Regions from separate parts of the Micromonospora sp. NPDC049580 genome, predicted to be linked through region 2. Evidence: riboswitches for the same ligand, from Rfam matches in the RefSeq annotation. Region 2 holds a riboswitch; the other holds the start of a gene.
What was found. A riboswitch is a leader RNA that binds a small molecule or an ion and turns the genes downstream of it on or off. The one in region 2 is predicted to bind S-adenosylmethionine.
Positions count from the first base shown of each region.

Region 1 (8,444 bases), on a different contig from region 2:
CGCCACCAGCACCGCCACCCCACCGGAGAGCGCCGCGCCGACGATCGGGATGAACGCGCCGAGGAACACCAGGGCCGCCAGCGGGAAGGCGAACGGCACGTCGAAGATGACCAGGAAGATGCCGATGCCGACCGCGTCGATGAAGGCGACCAGCACGGTCGCGCGGACGTACGCGACGAGGGTCTGCCAGGCGGCGCGGCCGGCGTCGTCGACCTTCCACCGGGCGGCCACCGGCAGCAGCCGGACGAGGAAACGCCAGATCTTGTTGCCGTCGCGCAGGAAGAAGAACGTCGCGAACAGCACCAGCAGCGTGCCGGTCAGCACCTCCGCCAGCGTCGCCGCGGTGCTCAGCGCGCCGCTGGTGAACTTCGAGGTGTTGTCGTTGATCCAGCCCTGCGCCTCGTTGATGTAGCGGTCGAGCTGGGTGTCGGACAGGTGCAACGGGCCGGTCTTCAGCCAGTTCTGGATCTGCCGGACGCCCTGCGAGGACTTCTCGCTCAGCTCCGGTACGCCCTGGATGAACTCGTTGACCACCAGGGTCAGCGTGCCGATGACGCCCGCCAGACCGCCGACCAGCACCACGGCCGTCGCCAGCGAACGGGGCAACCGGGCCCGCAGCAGCCAACCCACGGCCGGCGCGAGCAACGCCGAGAGCAGCAACGCGATGGCCAGCGGGATGATCACGATCCGGACCGTGCCGACGATCCGGAGCAGCGCCCACGCCACCACGCCGATCACGATCAGCCGCCAGCACCAGGCGGCGGCGATCCGCAGCCCGTGCGGCACGTCGGCGTCGTCCCGGCTGGACGTCGAGCTGTGCAGGTCCACCGGAGGCTCCGCGCCGACGACCGTGGCCTTCGCCGGAGCGGCGGGCCCGGGAACGGCCGGCGAGGCCACCCCGGCCGTCTCCGGCGCGTCGCTCGGCGTCTCCTGAGCCGCGCGAACCGACTCCTGTCCTGACCGGTAGGCGCGGCGCAGCCGCCCGCGTACCCGCTCGAAGCGGCTCAAGCGCACCTCCTGGCAGAAGAGTCGTCCGCCCACGGCGACAGGTCGGACAGCATACGTCCGTTCCCCACACCGTAGGGCAGTTCCGCCACACAATGCCCCGGACGGCCAGGGACGTAACCACCAGCGGCCGGTCCCCCGCGACACGGTAGCGTCTGCCCCGTGACCGCCGACCAGGATTTCGACTCCGGCCTGCCGATCCGCCTGCTGCACGACCGCGTGCTGGTACGCATGGACGGCAGCGAGGGCGAGCGCCGTTCCACCGCTGGCATCGTCATCCCGGCTACCGCCGCGGTCGGCAAGCGCCTCGCGTGGGCCACCGCCGTCGGCGTGGGGCCGAACGTCCGCGCCATCGTCTCCGGCGACCGGGTGCTCTTCGACCCGGACGAGCGTTCCGAGGTCGAGCTGCACGGCCGCGGGTACGTGCTGCTGCGGGAGCGCGACGTGCACGCCGTGGCCGCCGAGCGGGTCGAGAACGACTCCACCGGCCTCTATCTCTGACGCACCTCCCCTGGCCAGCGGGCGCCACCGCGCCGTTTGCCAGCCCGTGGCGTGGGAAGCCAGCCGGCGACCGTGGGCCCTGGGGAGGGACGATGCCGGTATTCGTGAAGAAACTGCTGGCCTGGGGCAGCGTCGCGTTCCTGATCTACTTCATGGCGTTCCGGCCGGACGGGGCCGCGCAGATGTTCAAGGGGATCGGAGCCGCGCTGATGGCGATGGCGCAGGGGCTCGGTGACTTCCTCACCACCCTGATGACCTGACCCCCGCCAGCGCCCGTCAGGAGTGACCGGGCGGCCACGGCGCCGGGGGGCGCAGGCCGTGCCAACCGGGCGGCGCGTAGCCCATGGGGGGCGGCGGCGGGGCGAGCACCACCGGGATCGGCACGACCGGCTCGTCGGGCGCTTCCACCGGCCGCTGCGTACCGTCCGGGAACCGCAGGTGGTAGCGGCTGCCGTCCCAGACACCCACCGGCGCCTGCGGGTCACGCCCCACGAAGAACGACCGGTGCGCGGTGATGGCCTCCAGCAGTTGCCGTTCCTCGGCAACCGCCCGCTCCCGGTCGGCGGGCTTACGGTCCAGACCACGAAGCGTCCCGTCGCGCAGCAGGGCCAGCCGCGTCGCGGCGAGCTGGTACCCGCGCATCGCCCGCACCCCGGCGTCGCCGGCGACCCGGCGTGCCCAGCTGCGGGCCGCGTGCCGGCGGCCCAGGCTGCTCAGGGCGGCCACCTCGGGCGGGCTCAGCCAGCCGGCGCGCACGTAGTCGGGCAGGGTCCGCTCGGTGAGCCGCCCCTCCCAGGCGCGCAGCCACACGGCCAGCCCGACCGTGCCGAAGAACACCGGCACCATCAGGCCCAGGAAGCCGTACAGCATGATCACCGCTTCGCCGGTGGCCTGGGTCAACGTCGGCAGCAGGTTCCACGTGCCGTGCAGCATCATCGCCAGCAGCAGGCCGGCGATGGGGGCGAGCACGCGGACCCGCCGGTCGGCCGTGCGCGAGGCGACACCGAGCCCGACACCTGTCATCGAGGTGAAGAGCGGATGGGCGAACCCGAACAGGAGGATCCGCACGATGAAGATGGCGATCACCTGCTGGGTGCCGGTCGCCGGGCCGTACCGGTCGGCGCCAGCCGCATAGCCGTACCCGCCCAGGTAGAGGATGTTCTCCACCATCGCGAAGCCGACCGCGGAGAGCCCGCAGTAGACCAGGCCGTCGGTTATCCCGGACCACTCCCGACGCCGGAACACCAGCAGCAGGATCGGACCGAGGGCCTTGGTCAGCTCCTCGATGAACGGCGCCACCAGCACGCCGGTCAGCGCCTCCGGCAGCCCCCAGTCGGCGAACCGCCCGGCGGCGAACTCGTTCACCTTCAGCGAGGCGGCGGTGGAGACGAACGCGCCCCAGGCGAAGCAGAAGATCAGGTATTTCAGCGGTTCCGGCTCGTACCGGTCGAGCCAGAGGAAGCAGGCGACCAGCACCGGCACCGGCAGGATCGCGGCGACCACCCCGATGAGCAGCGCGTCGAGGCCCAGCGACTGGCCGAGGGTGATGACCATGAAGACCGCGCACGCCGCGATGAACAGCACCACCCCGGCCAGCACCAGGAACCGCAGCCAAACCAGTCGGCGCGGCGGCATCCGGGGCGCCGCGACGACAGCCGGATCGGCGGGCGTGGGCGGCGACGGCAGGGGTGCACCGGGCGGGGTGTCGGCCATGCGGTCAGCGTAGCCATCCCCCGCCGGCTGGTCCGGTCGCATCCACAGCCGCTATGCTGCCGGCAGGTCACGAGCGCCAGCGTCAAGCCCCGGCTTGCTGGCCGGCAACCCTCGTCGAGTTCGCGGTGGGGTGCCCCGGGTGATGACCGGGCCCAGCCCGATCGGCGTGCTGGGCAAGCGCGGACCCCGTCCCGACACCGCACCCGGGGTCCCTGACCCCGGAGGTTCCGGCGTGTCCGTCACCCTCGTACCCTCGCTGCCCGCCCTGCCCACCGTCGCGCCCAGCCCGTTGGCGCCGCTCGACGTGCTCGGCGTACCCGGCGAGATCAACCTCGACTACGCGGCCACCGCGCCGTGCGCGCGGGCCGCGGCCGACGCGGTGACCGAACTGCTTCCCTGGTACGCCAGCGTGCACCGCGGCGCGGGAGCGCTGTCGCGGCGCTGCACCCTGGCCTACGAGCGGGCCCGGCAGACGGTCGGCGACTTTTTCGGCGCCCGCGCCGACGACCACGTGATCTTCACTCGGAACACCACAGACGCTCTCAACCTGCTGGCCCGGGCGCTGCCCGTCGGCACGACAGTCGTCACCTTCGCGGGCGAGCACCACGCCAACCTGCTGCCCTGGCCCCGCGGCTCGGTGCGCCTGTCGGTACCCGCCGACCCGGCCGGGGCGGTACGCGCTCTCGCCGCCGCCCTCACCGAGCTGCGCCGCGACAGCAACCCCGCGCTGCCGGTGCTGGTCGCCGTGACCGGGGCGAGCAACGTGACCGGGGAGCTGTGGCCGGTCGCCGAGCTGGCCCGGGTGGCCCACCGGCACAACGCCCGGATCGTCCTCGACGCCGCACAGCTCGCGCCGCACGCCCCGGTCGACCTGCACACGCTCGACGTGGACTACCTGGCCGTCTCCGGCCACAAGCTGTACGCCCCGTTCGGCGCGGGTGTGCTCATCGGCCGGGCGGACTGGCTGGACGCCGCCGCGCCGTACCTGGCCGGTGGCGGTGCCACCAGCCACGTCGGGCCAGCGACCCACGATGTGACCTGGGCGAACGGCCCGGCCCGACACGAGGGCGGCACTCCGAATCTGCTGGGCGCGGTGGCGCTGGCGGCGGTGTGCGCGGCGCTGGCCGACGCCGACCGGGTCGCGCTGGCCGCCCGTGAGCAGGCGCTGCTGGCCCGGCTGCGCGCCGGCCTCGCCGCCCTGCCGCACGTGGTGGAGTTGCGCACGTTCGGCCCCGACGCGCCCCGGGTCGGCATCGTCTCGTTCGTGGTCGCCGGCTGGGACTCCGCAGAGGTGGCCGAGGCCCGGACCGTGCGCCTGCTGCTCGCGCTCAGCCGACGGGCGGGGCGGTGGGTGGCTTCGGCGCCTCGCCCGGCTCGGCCGGTTCGCCGACCGGCCGTTCCTGCTCCCCGAAGGCCGTCCGGATCCACCGGTTCGCCTCCTCCTGCTCGACACCGGAGGCCACCAGCAGGTCACTCGCCGTGGTCCGGATCTGGGCGATCACGACACTGCCGGAGAAGCCGACTCCCGCCCCGTACGCCCGGCCGGCCTCGCTGACGGCCCGCAGCGAGCGCTCCCGTGCCTTCTGCGGCTCCTCGCCCGCCGCGAACTCGTGCTTGAGCAGCCGGACCGACTCGGCGAGGTGGCGGATCGCGTCCGGCATCGGGTCCGGCACCGGCTCGTCGTCCTCGATCAGGGTGACGGACCGGCGGATCAGCGTGCCGCTGTTGCGCATCGCGCGGTCGATCGGGTCGGCCGCCTCCGCGTAGTGGATCAGCTCGCCGCGGCGGTGCCAGCGGGCCGGCGACAGGGTGGCCGTCTCCTTCGCGCCCTCGATCGCCTCGCCCAGGGTGGCCAGCTCGTCCTTGTTGTTGCGCAGCCGCTCCAGCGCCCGCTGGATGCCGGCCCGGTCCCGGTCGCGCAGCCCGTCGGCGGTGGCGTCGAGCTGGGCGGCGAGCAGGTCCAGCGCCGGGCGGGCCGCCCGGTTGATCACCCGGAGCGGGTTCAGCGGCAACAGGACCGCCGTCACCAGCAACGCGATGCCGCCGCCGAGAAACGCGTCGACGAAGCGCGGGATCTCCAGGTTCTGGGTGGACGGGCTCAACGTCACGATCAGCACCGCCGTGGCCGCCGCCTGGATGACGATGGCCACGCTCGCCCCGGCGAAGATGGTGAGCAGGATCGCCACCGTGACCACCAGGCCGAGCTGCCACGCGCCGGTGCCGAGGAAGTAGATCAGGAGGTCGCCGACGAACACCCCGACGCCCACCCCGACGATCAGCTCGACGGTCCGGCGGAACCGTTGCCCGACCGACGCGGCAAGCGTGCCGACCGCGGAGATCGGCGCGAAGACCGGTTGCGGATTGCCGAGCACCTTGTGCGAGATGAGGTACGCCAGACCGGCCGCCAACCCGGCTTGGACGGCCAGCCCACCCGCCATCCGCACCCGGTGCAGCCGGTCGTGCAGGGTGGCCCGGCCGCGGTGCCGCAGTTGCTCGGTGGCCTCGGCGATGCGCGCCCCGTCGACGTCCACCAGGCCCTCACGCAGCGGGGTACGCCGCACCATCGGAGGTCTTCTGTCCCGGGCCACCGCCATGGGCGCGACTACCCGTGGCGGGCCCCCTGAATCCTCCCGCCCGCGTGCGGCGCACGGATGCGGCAGACTCGGGCGGTGGCCGATCTGCTGGACCGGTGGCGGGCGGCGGCCCGCGACGCCGGGGCGGGACCCGACGAGCGCTCCACCCGGGCCGGGGAGGAGCTGCTCGCCCGGTGGCGGGAGCCGCACCGGCACTACCACACGGTGGCGCACCTGAGCGTCGTCCTCGATGTGGTGGACCGGCACGCCGCGCTGGCTGACCGGCCCGACCTGGTCCGGTTGGCCGCCTGGTGCCACGACGCGGTCTACGACCCGCGGGCCCCGGGCGACACCAACGAACGGGACAGCGCCGCGCTGGCCGGGAACCTGCTCACCGGGCTCGGAGTGCCGGCGCCCGCGGTGGCCGAGGTGCGCCGGCTGGTCCTGCTCACCGCCGGGCACGCCGTGGCGCCCCGCGACCGGAACGGCGCCCTGCTCTGCGACGCGGACCTCGCCGTGCTGGCCGGGCCGCCGGCCGCCTACGACCGCTACGCGGCGGCGATCAGGCGGGAGTACGCGCACGTGCCCGAGTCGGCCTTCCGAGCTGGACGGGCCACCGTGCTCACCGGGCTGCTGGCGCTGCCCGCGCTGTTCCGGCTGCCGCCGCTCGCCGACCGGTGGGAGCGGCCGGCCCACGACAACCTGCGCCGTGAGCTGGCCGCACTCACCGGGCCGCCGACGATCCCGGCGTGACCAGGTGTTTCGGGCGACGCAGTCCGGCGTCGCGCAGCAACCGGACGAGTTCCCGGCTCGGCACCACCCGGGCCCCGAGCCACACCGCCGCCGCGAACCGGTCGGCCGGGATGTCGTAGTGGTCCCGGTCGAAGCCGCGCCGGGGTGCGCCCAGCGCCTCGGCGAAGGCGTGCAACTCGGCGTAGGAGACGTCGCTGATCAGGTGCGACCAGAGTCGACCGCGCCACGGCCAGGCCGGCCGGTCCAGGTAGAGCATGGTGCCCAAGCTAGCCCGCGTTGATGATCGGTGGTCGGCGACCTAGCCTCGGCGGCATGGCCCCCACCGGACTTCTCGACGACCTGCGCGCCGCTCTGGGCGAGAACGCCGTGCTCACCGACCCGGACCTGCTACGCCTGCACCAGCGCGACGAGGCCGACCTCTGCGCCGCCGGCGTCCCCCTCGTGGTGACCCGCCCGCGCAGCACCGAGCAGGTGGTGGCGGTGATTCGGGCGGCGGCCCGGCACGGCGTACCGGTGGTGCCGCAGGGCGCGCGGACCGGGCTGGCCGGCGCGGCGAACGCGGTGGACGGTGCGGTGGTGATCAGCACCGTCGCGATGGACGAGATCCGGGAGATCGACCCGGTGGGCCGTATCGCGGTGGTCCAGCCCGGCGTGGTCAACGCCGCGCTCGCCGCGGCGGTCGCCAAGCAGGGTCTCTGGTACCCGCCGGACCCCGGCTCCTGGGAGTCGTCCACGATCGGCGGCAACGTGGCCACCAACGCCGGCGGCATGTGCTGCGTGAAGTACGGCGTGACCACCGAGTACGTGCTCGGCCTGGAGGTGGTGCTCGCCTCCGGCGAGGTGCTGCGCACCGGGCGGCGTACCGCCAAGGGGGTGGCCGGCTACGACCTGACGCGGCTCTTCGTCGGCTCGGAGGGCACCCTCGGGGTGATCACCGAGGTGACCGTGGCGCTGCGGCCGGCCCCGGCCGACTCGCTGACCCTGGTGGCGGTCTTCGGCTCCACGGCGGCGGCCGGCACGGCGGTGGCCCAGATCGCCGCGCGGGGCCTCACGCCCAGCATGCTGGAACTGCTGGATCAGACCCACCTGCGGGCGATCGAGGCGTACCAGCCGATGGGGCTGCGGACCGACGCGCAGGCCCTGTTGCTGGCCGCCGCCGACACCGGCAGCCGGGCGGGCGACGACCTGGCGGCCCTGGCGCAGGTGTGCGAAGCGGCCGGCGCCGAGGAGGTCTACGCGGCCACCGACGCGGTGGAGGCGGCGGCGTTGTTGCAGGCTCGCCGCCTCGCCCACCCGGCGATGGAGAAGTTCGCCGCCGACACCCACCCCGGTGGCAGCGGTGGCCTGGTGATCGACGACGTGGCGGTGCCGCGGGGCGCGCTCGCCGCGCTGCTGGACGGGGTGGCCCGGATCGCGGCGGACTGCGACGTGCCGATCGGTGTGGTGGGGCACGCCGGGGACGGCAACATGCACCCGAACATCGTCGTCGACCGCGCCGACCCGGCGAGCGTTGAGCGGGGCCGGCGGGCGTTCGACGAGATCATGCGGCTCGGTCTCGACCTGGGCGGCACCTGCACCGGCGAGCACGGGGTGGGGCTGCTCAAGCGGGACTGGCTGGCGGCCGAGATCGGCCCGGTCGGCGTCCGGGTGCACCAGGCCATCAAGGCGGCACTGGACCCGGCCGGCCTGCTCAACCCGGGCAAGGTGCTCTGAGGGGCTGCTTCAGCCCTTGACTTCGGCGGGCGTCGCCTGGGTGAGCAGCAACAGGACCTCCCCCGCCACCGCCGGGCGTTCCTCACCCGGGCAGTCCTGCGAGGTGATCAGCCCGGACGAGGTGAGCAGGCTGGACGTCAGCGCGTCGATACAGGTGGTCCGGTACCGCCGGACCTGGTCGGTCTC
Region 1 covers NZ_JBFAPG010000161.1:439-8,882, forward strand. The annotation lists gene AB0J68_RS15550 (AI-2E family transporter) at 1-1,008, opposite strand, end outside; gene AB0J68_RS15555 (co-chaperone GroES) at 1,168-1,506, shown strand; gene AB0J68_RS15560 (hypothetical protein) at 1,599-1,766, shown strand; gene AB0J68_RS15565 (PrsW family intramembrane metalloprotease) at 1,783-3,261, opposite strand; SAM riboswitch class IV at 3,285-3,405, shown strand; partial or broken gene AB0J68_RS15570 (aminotransferase class V-fold PLP-dependent enzyme) at 3,485-4,516, shown strand; gene AB0J68_RS15575 (FUSC family protein) at 4,548-5,783, opposite strand; gene AB0J68_RS15580 (metal-dependent phosphohydrolase) at 5,889-6,545, shown strand; gene AB0J68_RS15585 (DUF4031 domain-containing protein) at 6,517-6,801, opposite strand; gene AB0J68_RS15590 (FAD-linked oxidase C-terminal domain-containing protein) at 6,858-8,258, shown strand; gene AB0J68_RS15595 (hypothetical protein) at 8,268-8,444, opposite strand, start outside.
Region 1: it holds a riboswitch for S-adenosylmethionine, as region 2 does, so the genes downstream of both, AB0J68_RS15570 (aminotransferase class V-fold PLP-dependent enzyme) here and AB0J68_RS12000 (ABC transporter substrate-binding protein) in region 2, are expected to answer to the same signal.

Region 2 (8,444 bases):
ACCACCCTGCCGCTGGTGGTGCGCTGGGCGGGGCTGACCGGCGACCCCGAACGCGTTGACGAGGCCCGGCAGGCCCGCCTGCGCGCCACCCAGGCCGGCCTGGACGCGCTGCCGCAGGTCGCCGCCGAGGTCGGCGTCGAGGGGGAGGCGGTACGTCGGCTACAGGCCGAGTACCAGCGGCACCTGGCGGACGTCAACGACAGCGGTGGGCGTACCGCCGAGGAACGCCGGCTGGACCGCCGACTGCGCCTCGGCGTCCTGGCCCACAAGCGGCGGGAGCTGACCCGGCTGCGCGACAACCGGGAGATCGACGACCTGGTGCTCCAGGAGCTTCAGGCCGCCCTGGACAACGAGGAGATCCGGCTGCTGGGGCGGGGACCCAACGAGTGAACACCCGCCGGTGCGGCCCGGTCCGGGCCTGACGGATTGGTGACACCGCCCGCCACGCGTGCGGGACATTCGGCCACGTCGTCGACGGGTACGGTAAGAACCGGTTCGGCTTCCGTCGATGTGTTCGGTCCGCGAGGGGGTGCCCATGACCACCGGAGGGAGCGAGGCCGACCTGCGGGCGGTCACCGAGCGGGAGTTCCTCGACGAGCTGGTGGCGGTCACCCGCGAACGCGTCGCCACCGAGTTCCTCTACCTGATGGCGCAGGACGACGCCGTCATCGGCGTCCAGTGGGAGCAGCCCGGCGTGGACCACCTCCGCCGCTACCGGGTGCGCGACGCCTGCCCGCACTGCGTCGTCCTCGCGGGGGTGTTGGCGCTGGCGCCGATGCTGCCGCTGGACGTGCTGCGCGCCGGGCGCACCCGAGGGCAGTACGAGACGGTGCTGCGCACCGGCCGGCTGCCCCACCTGGCGTTCGCCCGTCCGGCCGGTCCGCCCGGCGCGAGCTGGCTGGGGGACTGCCACGCGGTCGACGGTGACCCGCACTCCGCCGCCGACTGCCCGAGGCACGCCGTGGCCTCGCCCACCGGCGACCCGCTGGAGCTGCGCCTCGGGTCGCTGCCCCGGGCCGTCCGGGAGCTGTACCCGCACGACGGCGCCGCGACCGCCGACCTGGCGCAGCGGTTGCGGATCGCCCAGGACTGGCGGGCCGACGCGCAGGCGGTGGCGAGCGGCATCCGCGAGGCGGCGGCGACCTGGGCGTTCCTGCGCACCTCCTGCGTGCTGGGCGTGCCGGTGCCCGGCATCAACGGTCTCGTGCTCACCCTGCCACCGGGCCCGGCCCCGGACGACCGGCCCCTGTCCGAGCTGCACGCCGCGACGGTGCGCGCCGTGCCCACCGGTGGCCCGCTGCCCTACCAGGAGCGGGCCTGCCTGCTGCCGGAGCCGGCGTCGAGAACGCACCGCATGCCGACGTACGCCGGCGCAATGGACCTGACCGCCGCGGCGCCGGTGCGTACGCTGCGGCTGCCGTCGCCCCGCCGGCCGCTGAGCACCACCGGCCGGGGCGTGCTGCTGCTCTACGAGGCCCGGCACGCCATGGGCCGGCACGTCGCGAGCGCGCCGGTGCGCGACGCCGCGTACTGGGATTCCGAAGCGGCGTTGAACGTCTTCGAGTTCACCCTGCTGGAGCGGGTCGCCGGGCGGCACTACCAGGAGGCGGTGGCCGCCTACCTTCAGGCGCTGCGCCGGGAGGGCGACCTGCTCACCCGCCCGCACAAGGTGCTCGACCGGCGCCGGCGCAAGGCGCTCTCGCTGGCGTTCGGCGGGCTGGACGACGAGGAGCTGCACCTGTGGGCGTCGGTCGCGTACCGCAACGCCATCCTGGAGCTGCTCGGCGACCTGAAGGTGTTCGCGGTGCACCTGCGCCTCCAGGCCGGCTGAGCGGTCGTCTCAGAGCACCTGGGCGAGGAAGCGGCGGAGCCGGGGATGCTCGGCGCCCTCGAAGATCCTCTCCGGCGGGCCGGCCTCCAGCACCACACCCCGGTCCATGAAGGCGACGGTGTCGGCGACGTGCCGGGCGAAGCCCATCTCGTGGGTGACCACCACCATCGTCATTCCGGCGGCGGACAGGTCGGCCATCACCCCGAGCACCCCCTTGACCAGTTCCGGGTCGAGCGCCGAGGTGGCCTCGTCGAAGAGCATCACCTCGGGCCGCAGCGCCAGCGCCCGGGCGATCGCCACCCGCTGCTGCTGACCACCGGAGAGCTGCGCCGGCCGGGCATCGGCCTTGCCGGCGAGCCCCACCAGCTCCAACTGGGCGCGGGCGACGGCCACCGCCTCGTCCTCGCCGAGCTTGCGCAGCCGGCGCAGCGCCAGGGTGACGTTGCGCAGCACGCTCATGTGCGGGAAGAGGTTGAACTGCTGGAAGACCATGCCCACCCGCTGGCGCAGCGCGTCCGGATCGTCGCGCAGGACACTGCGCCCGTCCAGCAGCACGTCGCCGCGGTCGGGCTCGATGAGCCGGTTGAGGGTACGCAGCAGAGTGGACTTCCCCGACCCGGACGGCCCGATCACGCAGGCCGTCCCACCGCGCTGCACGGTCAGGTCGACGCCGCGCAGCACGCGGTTCGGCCCGAAGGCCAGGTGGACGTCGCGCGCCTGGAGGCTGACCGAGGTGGTGGTCGCGGTGGTGGTCATCGCCGGTCTCCTTCCGGGGCCCCGGTCAGCGCCGGGTCGTCCTCGTCCTCGTCGTCGGCGGGTGCGGTGGCCGGCCGGCCGTGGCGCAACCGCCGGTCGATCGCGTTCACGACGTGCGTCAGCGGGACGGTCAACGCCAGGTAGAAGAGCCCGGCGAGCAGCAACGCGGACTCGTTGCCGGTGGTGGCCGCATAGTCCTGCCCGATGCGGAACAGCTCCCGCTGGCTGGCCACCAGGCCGAGGAAGTAGACCAGGCTGGAGTCCTTGATCAGCGCGATGAGCTGGTTGACCCAGGCGGGCAGCACCCGCCGGATGCCCTGCGGGATGATCACCAGCCGCATCGCGTCGGCCCAGGAGAAGCCGAGTGCCCGCGCGCCCTCCAACTGGGCCGCCTCCACCGACTGGATGCCGGAGCGGAAGATCTCCCCCATGTACGCCGCCGCGATCAGCGACAGCGCGAGGATGCCCAGCGGGTACGGGTCCGGTCCCCAGACCTGCATGCCGAACGGTGCCAGCCCGACGCCGATCAGCAGGATCGTCGCCGCGGCCGGCAGCCCTCGGAAGACGTCGGTGTAGACGCGGGCCGGCCAGCGCAGCCACCGGCTGCGGGAGATGCCGGCCACGGCCAGCAGCAGGCCGAACACCGTCCCGAGCAGGGCGGCGGAGACCGCCAGGATCAGCGTGTTGGGCAGCCCGACGGTCAGCATCTCGGGCAGCGCCTCGCGCATCGCGTCGGCGTCGAAGAAGGTCTCCCACAGGGTGCTCAACGGATCCATCGGTCGCCTCTCCTACCGCCCCGCTCGCTCGTCACCGGTTCAGGACGCGGCCGACGCCGACGCCGACGGCGCCGCCACGGTGCCGCTGCCCGGGGTGAAGTCCGCCGGGATCGGGCGGCCCGGGTAGTACTGGGCCTGCAACCGGCTCCAGGTGCCGTCGGCGATCACCTCGTCGAGGCCCTTGTTCAGCGCCTCGCGCAGCTTGTCGCTGCCCTTGGCCACGGCGTACGCGGTCGGCGCCGGGCTGAGCTGCTTGGCCGCCACGGTGATCTTGCCGTTGCTGTCGGCGGCCGACTTCTCGCCGATCTCCGCCGGGGCGATCCACGCGTCGGCGGTGCCCGCCTTGAGCTGGTTGAGCGCGCCGTTGTAGTCCGGCACCCGCACCGGGTCGAGCTGCTTGCCGGTGGCGTAGTCGTCCTGGACGGTGCCCTGCACCACCACGACCCGCTTGCCGGCGAGCTGGTCGAACCCGGTGATCGGCGAGCCGGCCGGCACGTCCAGCCCGAAGTAGCCGAAGTCGTAGCCGTTGCCGAAGTCGACTGTCTTCTTCCGCGCCTCGGTGATCGTGATCGAGGAGCTGCCGACGTCGAACTTGTGGTTGTTGACCTGGGAGAGCAGCGCGGAGAAGTCGGTGCCGACGAACTCGACCTTCAGGCCGAGCTTGCCGGCGACCGCGGTCAGCAGGTCGTTGTCGAAGCCGGTGAACTTACCGTCCTTGAGGTACACGTTCGGTGGGGCGTCGGTCAGCGTGCCGGCCCGCAGCACGCCGGCCTGCGCCAGGCCGTACGGATTGCCGGCGGTGTCGTTCGAGGCGTCGTCGGTGCCGCAGGCGGTCAGCGCGCCGGCAACCACAAGGGCCGCCCCAACGGCAACGGCACGGCTCAAGCCAGAAGAAAATCGCACGGGTGTCTCCAAAAGGGTGTGTCGACCCGGTCGATCGTGAAGTTGTTGCCCCGACACGCCGGTCGGGCGGGCAACAACGTCATGATCGACGCGAGGGTGGGGTGGGCGTGGTGCGCCCGGGGGAGGGAGGGGAGGGGAGGGGTTAGCGCGTGGGGTGGTGGTTACACGCCGCGCTGCACATTCGCATCAGGTCCACGTGGCGACGCCGGGTCAGGGGCGGCGTGAGCCGACCGGCCGGTGGCGTGGGGCTGAGAATGCGCATACGGTCTCCCGGGTCTGTTGCTGACCTGGGTGCCAGGCCACGCTTGCGCCGGCGTCCTGCCGGTGCCTGGTCTTCACCCGGGGCACCCCACCGCGGAGGAGGGTTGCCGGCCAGCGAGCCGGGGCTTCGCGCTGGCACTCATGACCTGCGCCGAGGCTAGCAGCTCCCACCTGTGGATCGTCCAGCCGTTATGACCACGCTCACCACCGGTGACGGTTCGACCGGCAGGTCAACCGGCGTGCACGTGCGGCCGGCGGCGCGGGTCGGGCTCTTGGCGACGCAGGATCTCCCGGGTGACCGAGGCGATGGCGCCCTGCCCGAACGCCAGGTAGCGCAGGAGGTTGCGACCCGGGCCACCCTCGCTCCATTCGAAGTAGATGTGTGGGCGTCGCCTGCTCCGGTCGCGGATCTCCAACAGCAGGGCGGCGAGCGCGGTGGGCACCGAGGAGCCGGTCAGGCTGAGCACCGGGTAGCTGTCGTGCGCCACGCTGCCGCGCACCGGCAGCTCGGTCTCGAAGTCCGACGGGTCGGTGACGTGGACCTCGACGAAGATGACGTCGCTGTCGTCGGGGAAGTCGTTGTCCGCCATGGTCTGTGCCAGCTTGGCGCGGTATTCGGCCGGGTCGCGGCGGTCCGGCTCGTGCGCGATGAGGCGGATCCGACGGGTGGCACGCTCGTCGATCATCCGGGCGGCGGTCGGATCCAGCTCGACGTGGTCGACTCGCACCTCGTAGGCCCGTACGAGCCGGGACAGCACCGACACCAGGATCATCCCGCCGATGAAACACGCGGCGATCTTGACGCCGTCGGGGCGTTCCACGACGTTCGCCAGGGTGGTGTAGACGAAGATCAGCGCGATGGCCCCGAAGGCGTACATCCGCCCCCGCTGCCGCCGTCGTCGCGCCGCGAGGGTCACGGCCGTCGCCGCCGAGGTGATCAACACCAGGACCCCGGTGGCGTACGCGCCGCCCTGCGCGTCCACGCTGGCGGAGAAGATCACCGTGATCAGGAATGCCACCGAGGTGAAGACCAGCACCAGCGGCCGGACCGCCCGCGCCCAGGTAGGGGCCATACCGTAGCGCGGCAGATACCGGGGTACGAGATTGAGCAGCCCGGCCATCGCCGACGCGCCCGCGAACCACAGGATCCCGATCGTGGACAGGTCGTAGACCGTGCCGAAAACGCCGCCGAGGTGCTGGTGCGCCAGGTAGGCCAGCGCCCGGCCGTTCGCCGGCCCGCCCGGCCTGAACGCCTCCGGCGGGATCAGCACGGTGGTGGTCACACTGCTGGTGATCAGAAAGACGCTCATCGTCGCGGCGGCGGTGGTGAGCAGCCGCCGCGCCCCCCGGATCCGGCCCAGCGGCCGGTCCTCCGAGTCCTCGCGATCCCCCCGGATGTGCGGCATCACGGCCACCCCGGTCTCGAAACCGGACAGGCCCAACGCCAGCTTCGGGAACACCAGCAGGGACAGCCCGACCACCAGCAGGGGATCGCCGTGCCCGGTGCTCAGCGCGGTGGTCCAGTCCCCGACCGCGCTCGGGTGGGTCACCACCCGCCACAGCGCGTCGGCGATCACCACCGCGTTCAGCGCCAGGTAGACCGCGACCAGGACGACGGCGATCCCGATGGCCTCGCCGAATCCCTTGAGGAACACCGCGCCCAGCAATGCCACCAGCAGCAGCGTGATGGCCACCTCGTGTCCCTTGAGCCCGCTCGGCCAGAACGGGTTCTCGTCGAGGTGGGCGGTCGCGTCCGCCGCCGAGAGGGTGATGGTGATGATGAAGTCGGTGGCCGCGAAACCGAGCAGCACCAGCACCAACAGCTTGCCCGGCCAGTAGCTCAGCAGGCGTACGAGCATCGCGATCGAGCCCTCACCGTGCGGGCTCTCCACCGCCACCCGCCGGTACACCGGCAGCGCGCCCAGCAGCGTCACCAGCACCAGCACCAGCGTCGCCACCGGCGACAGCGCCCCGGCCGCGAGCGCCGCGATGCCCGGCTGGTAGCCCAGCGTCGAGAAGTAGTCGACACCGGTCAGGCACATCACCTTCCACCACGGGTGGTGCCGATCCTCGGGCGGGCGGCCGCCCGGCCCGGAACGCCGCGCGGCCCGCTCCGTACCGCCGTCGAGCAGCCAACCGCGCAGCCGCCCGGCGCGCCTGTTGCCCTGCACCGGCGCTTCCCCCGTCCTCCGCCCATGGTCACCGCGAGTATCCGCCCGGCCACACGCGCCCGTCCCCAGGTACGCCGAACCCGCCCGTACCGGGTGGGGACGGCCGGCGAGTCGGAGGGTTTCGGCCCGGGGGCAGGGGGGATGCAGCGCCTCCGGCGCGCCTCGCACCGAATCGTCCGGTCGGGCCGGGAGGCCGCCGGATCGGATGCCACCGGGGAAGGAGCGGGTCATGGTCGGCGGCCGTCGCTTCCGCCCGGGTGGTGGCTTCGGCCGTCAGCTCGACGAGCACGAGACCCGCGTCGGCGTGCCGCCGCCGGAGCCGCCCCCGCCCGCCGGTGGCATGGTGGACAGTGCCGTCTACATCCGGGGACACCGGATCGCGTCGCCGGCCGGCCTCGCCGAGACGTACTCCTGCCTACAGGAGCAGGACGACGCGATGGCCTGGATCGGGTTGTACCGGCCCGACATCGACCAGATCTCCTCGCTGGCGCGCGAGTTCCGCCTGCACGACCTGGCGGTGGAGGACGCGATCAACGCCCACCAGCGACCCAAGCTGGAGCGGTACGGGCACACGCTGTTCGTGGTGCTGCGTGCCGCCCGCTACGACGACCTGCGGGAGGAGGTCGAGTTCTCCGAACTGCACCTGTTCATCGGGCCCGGTTTCGTGGTGACGGTCCGCCACGGCGAGGTCCCCGACCTGGCCGCGGTCCGGCGACGGATGGAGGCCGACGCGCCGATGCTCGCCCAGGGGCCCGAGGCGGTCCTGTACGCGATCCTCGACCAGGTCGTCGACGGGTACGCGCCGGTGGTCGCCGGGTTGGAGAACGACATCGACGAGATCGAGACCCAGGTCTTCGGGGGTGACCCGAACGCCAGCCGGCGCATCTACGGGCTCAGCCGGGAGGTCATCGAGTTCCAGCGGGCCGCCCGGCCGCTGCTCACCATGCTCGACGCGTTGGCCACCGGCGCCGGCAGCTACGGCACGGACGAGGAGCTGCGCCGCTACCTGCGTGACGTGACCGACCACCTCACCCAGGTGGTCGAGCGGGTGGACGGGTTCCGGCACCTGCTGCAGAACATCCTCACCGTCAACGCCACACTCGTCTCGCAGCAGCAGAACGAGGAGATGCGCAGCCTGACCGCGGCCAGCTACGCGCAGAACGAGGAGCTGAAGAAGGTCTCCTCGTGGGCCGCGATCCTGTTCGCCCCCACGCTCATCGGCACCGTGTACGGCATGAACTTCGTCCACATGCCGGAGCTGAACTGGCGCTTCGGCTACCTGTTCGCGCTGCTGCTGATGCTGCTGGTCTGCGGAACCCTCTATCTGGTCTTCAAGCGCCGCGGCTGGCTCTAGCAGCGGGGCGCGAGGCTCACTCGATGCCGCGCAGGATGTGCCGCTCGTCCTCGCTGTCGTCGTCACCGGCGCCGATGCGACCGAGCAGCACGGCGGCGGCCCAGATGGTCAGGGGCGTGGCCGCCCCGGTCATCCCGCCACCGGTCCGGTCGTGGCTGGTCTGGCTCCGCTCCGTGCGCGGTGGCCTGCGCTGAGCCTGCATGGGCCCTGCCTCTCCTCGTCGAAGCCGCCGCGGGCGGCCCGCTCGCGCGGGTCACCACCGGTACGGCATCCACGTCGAACCATCCCACGCCCGGCCGCATCCGCACCCCCTGTTTTCGGTTTCCCGACTGTCGCCCGCCAAACCGGACATCTCGCCTCGATGGTGCACCGACCGGCCGAATGGGTAGCGA
Region 2 covers NZ_JBFAPG010000105.1:5,998-14,441, reverse strand. The annotation lists partial or broken gene AB0J68_RS12020 (Na+/H+ antiporter) at 1-390, shown strand, start outside; gene AB0J68_RS12015 (hypothetical protein) at 536-1,831, shown strand; gene AB0J68_RS12010 (amino acid ABC transporter ATP-binding protein) at 1,841-2,587, opposite strand; gene AB0J68_RS12005 (amino acid ABC transporter permease) at 2,584-3,363, opposite strand; gene AB0J68_RS12000 (ABC transporter substrate-binding protein) at 3,403-4,248, opposite strand; SAM riboswitch class IV at 4,563-4,674, opposite strand; gene AB0J68_RS11995 (amino acid transporter) at 4,758-6,698, opposite strand; gene corA (magnesium/cobalt transporter CorA) at 6,928-8,052, shown strand; gene AB0J68_RS11985 (hypothetical protein) at 8,069-8,254, opposite strand.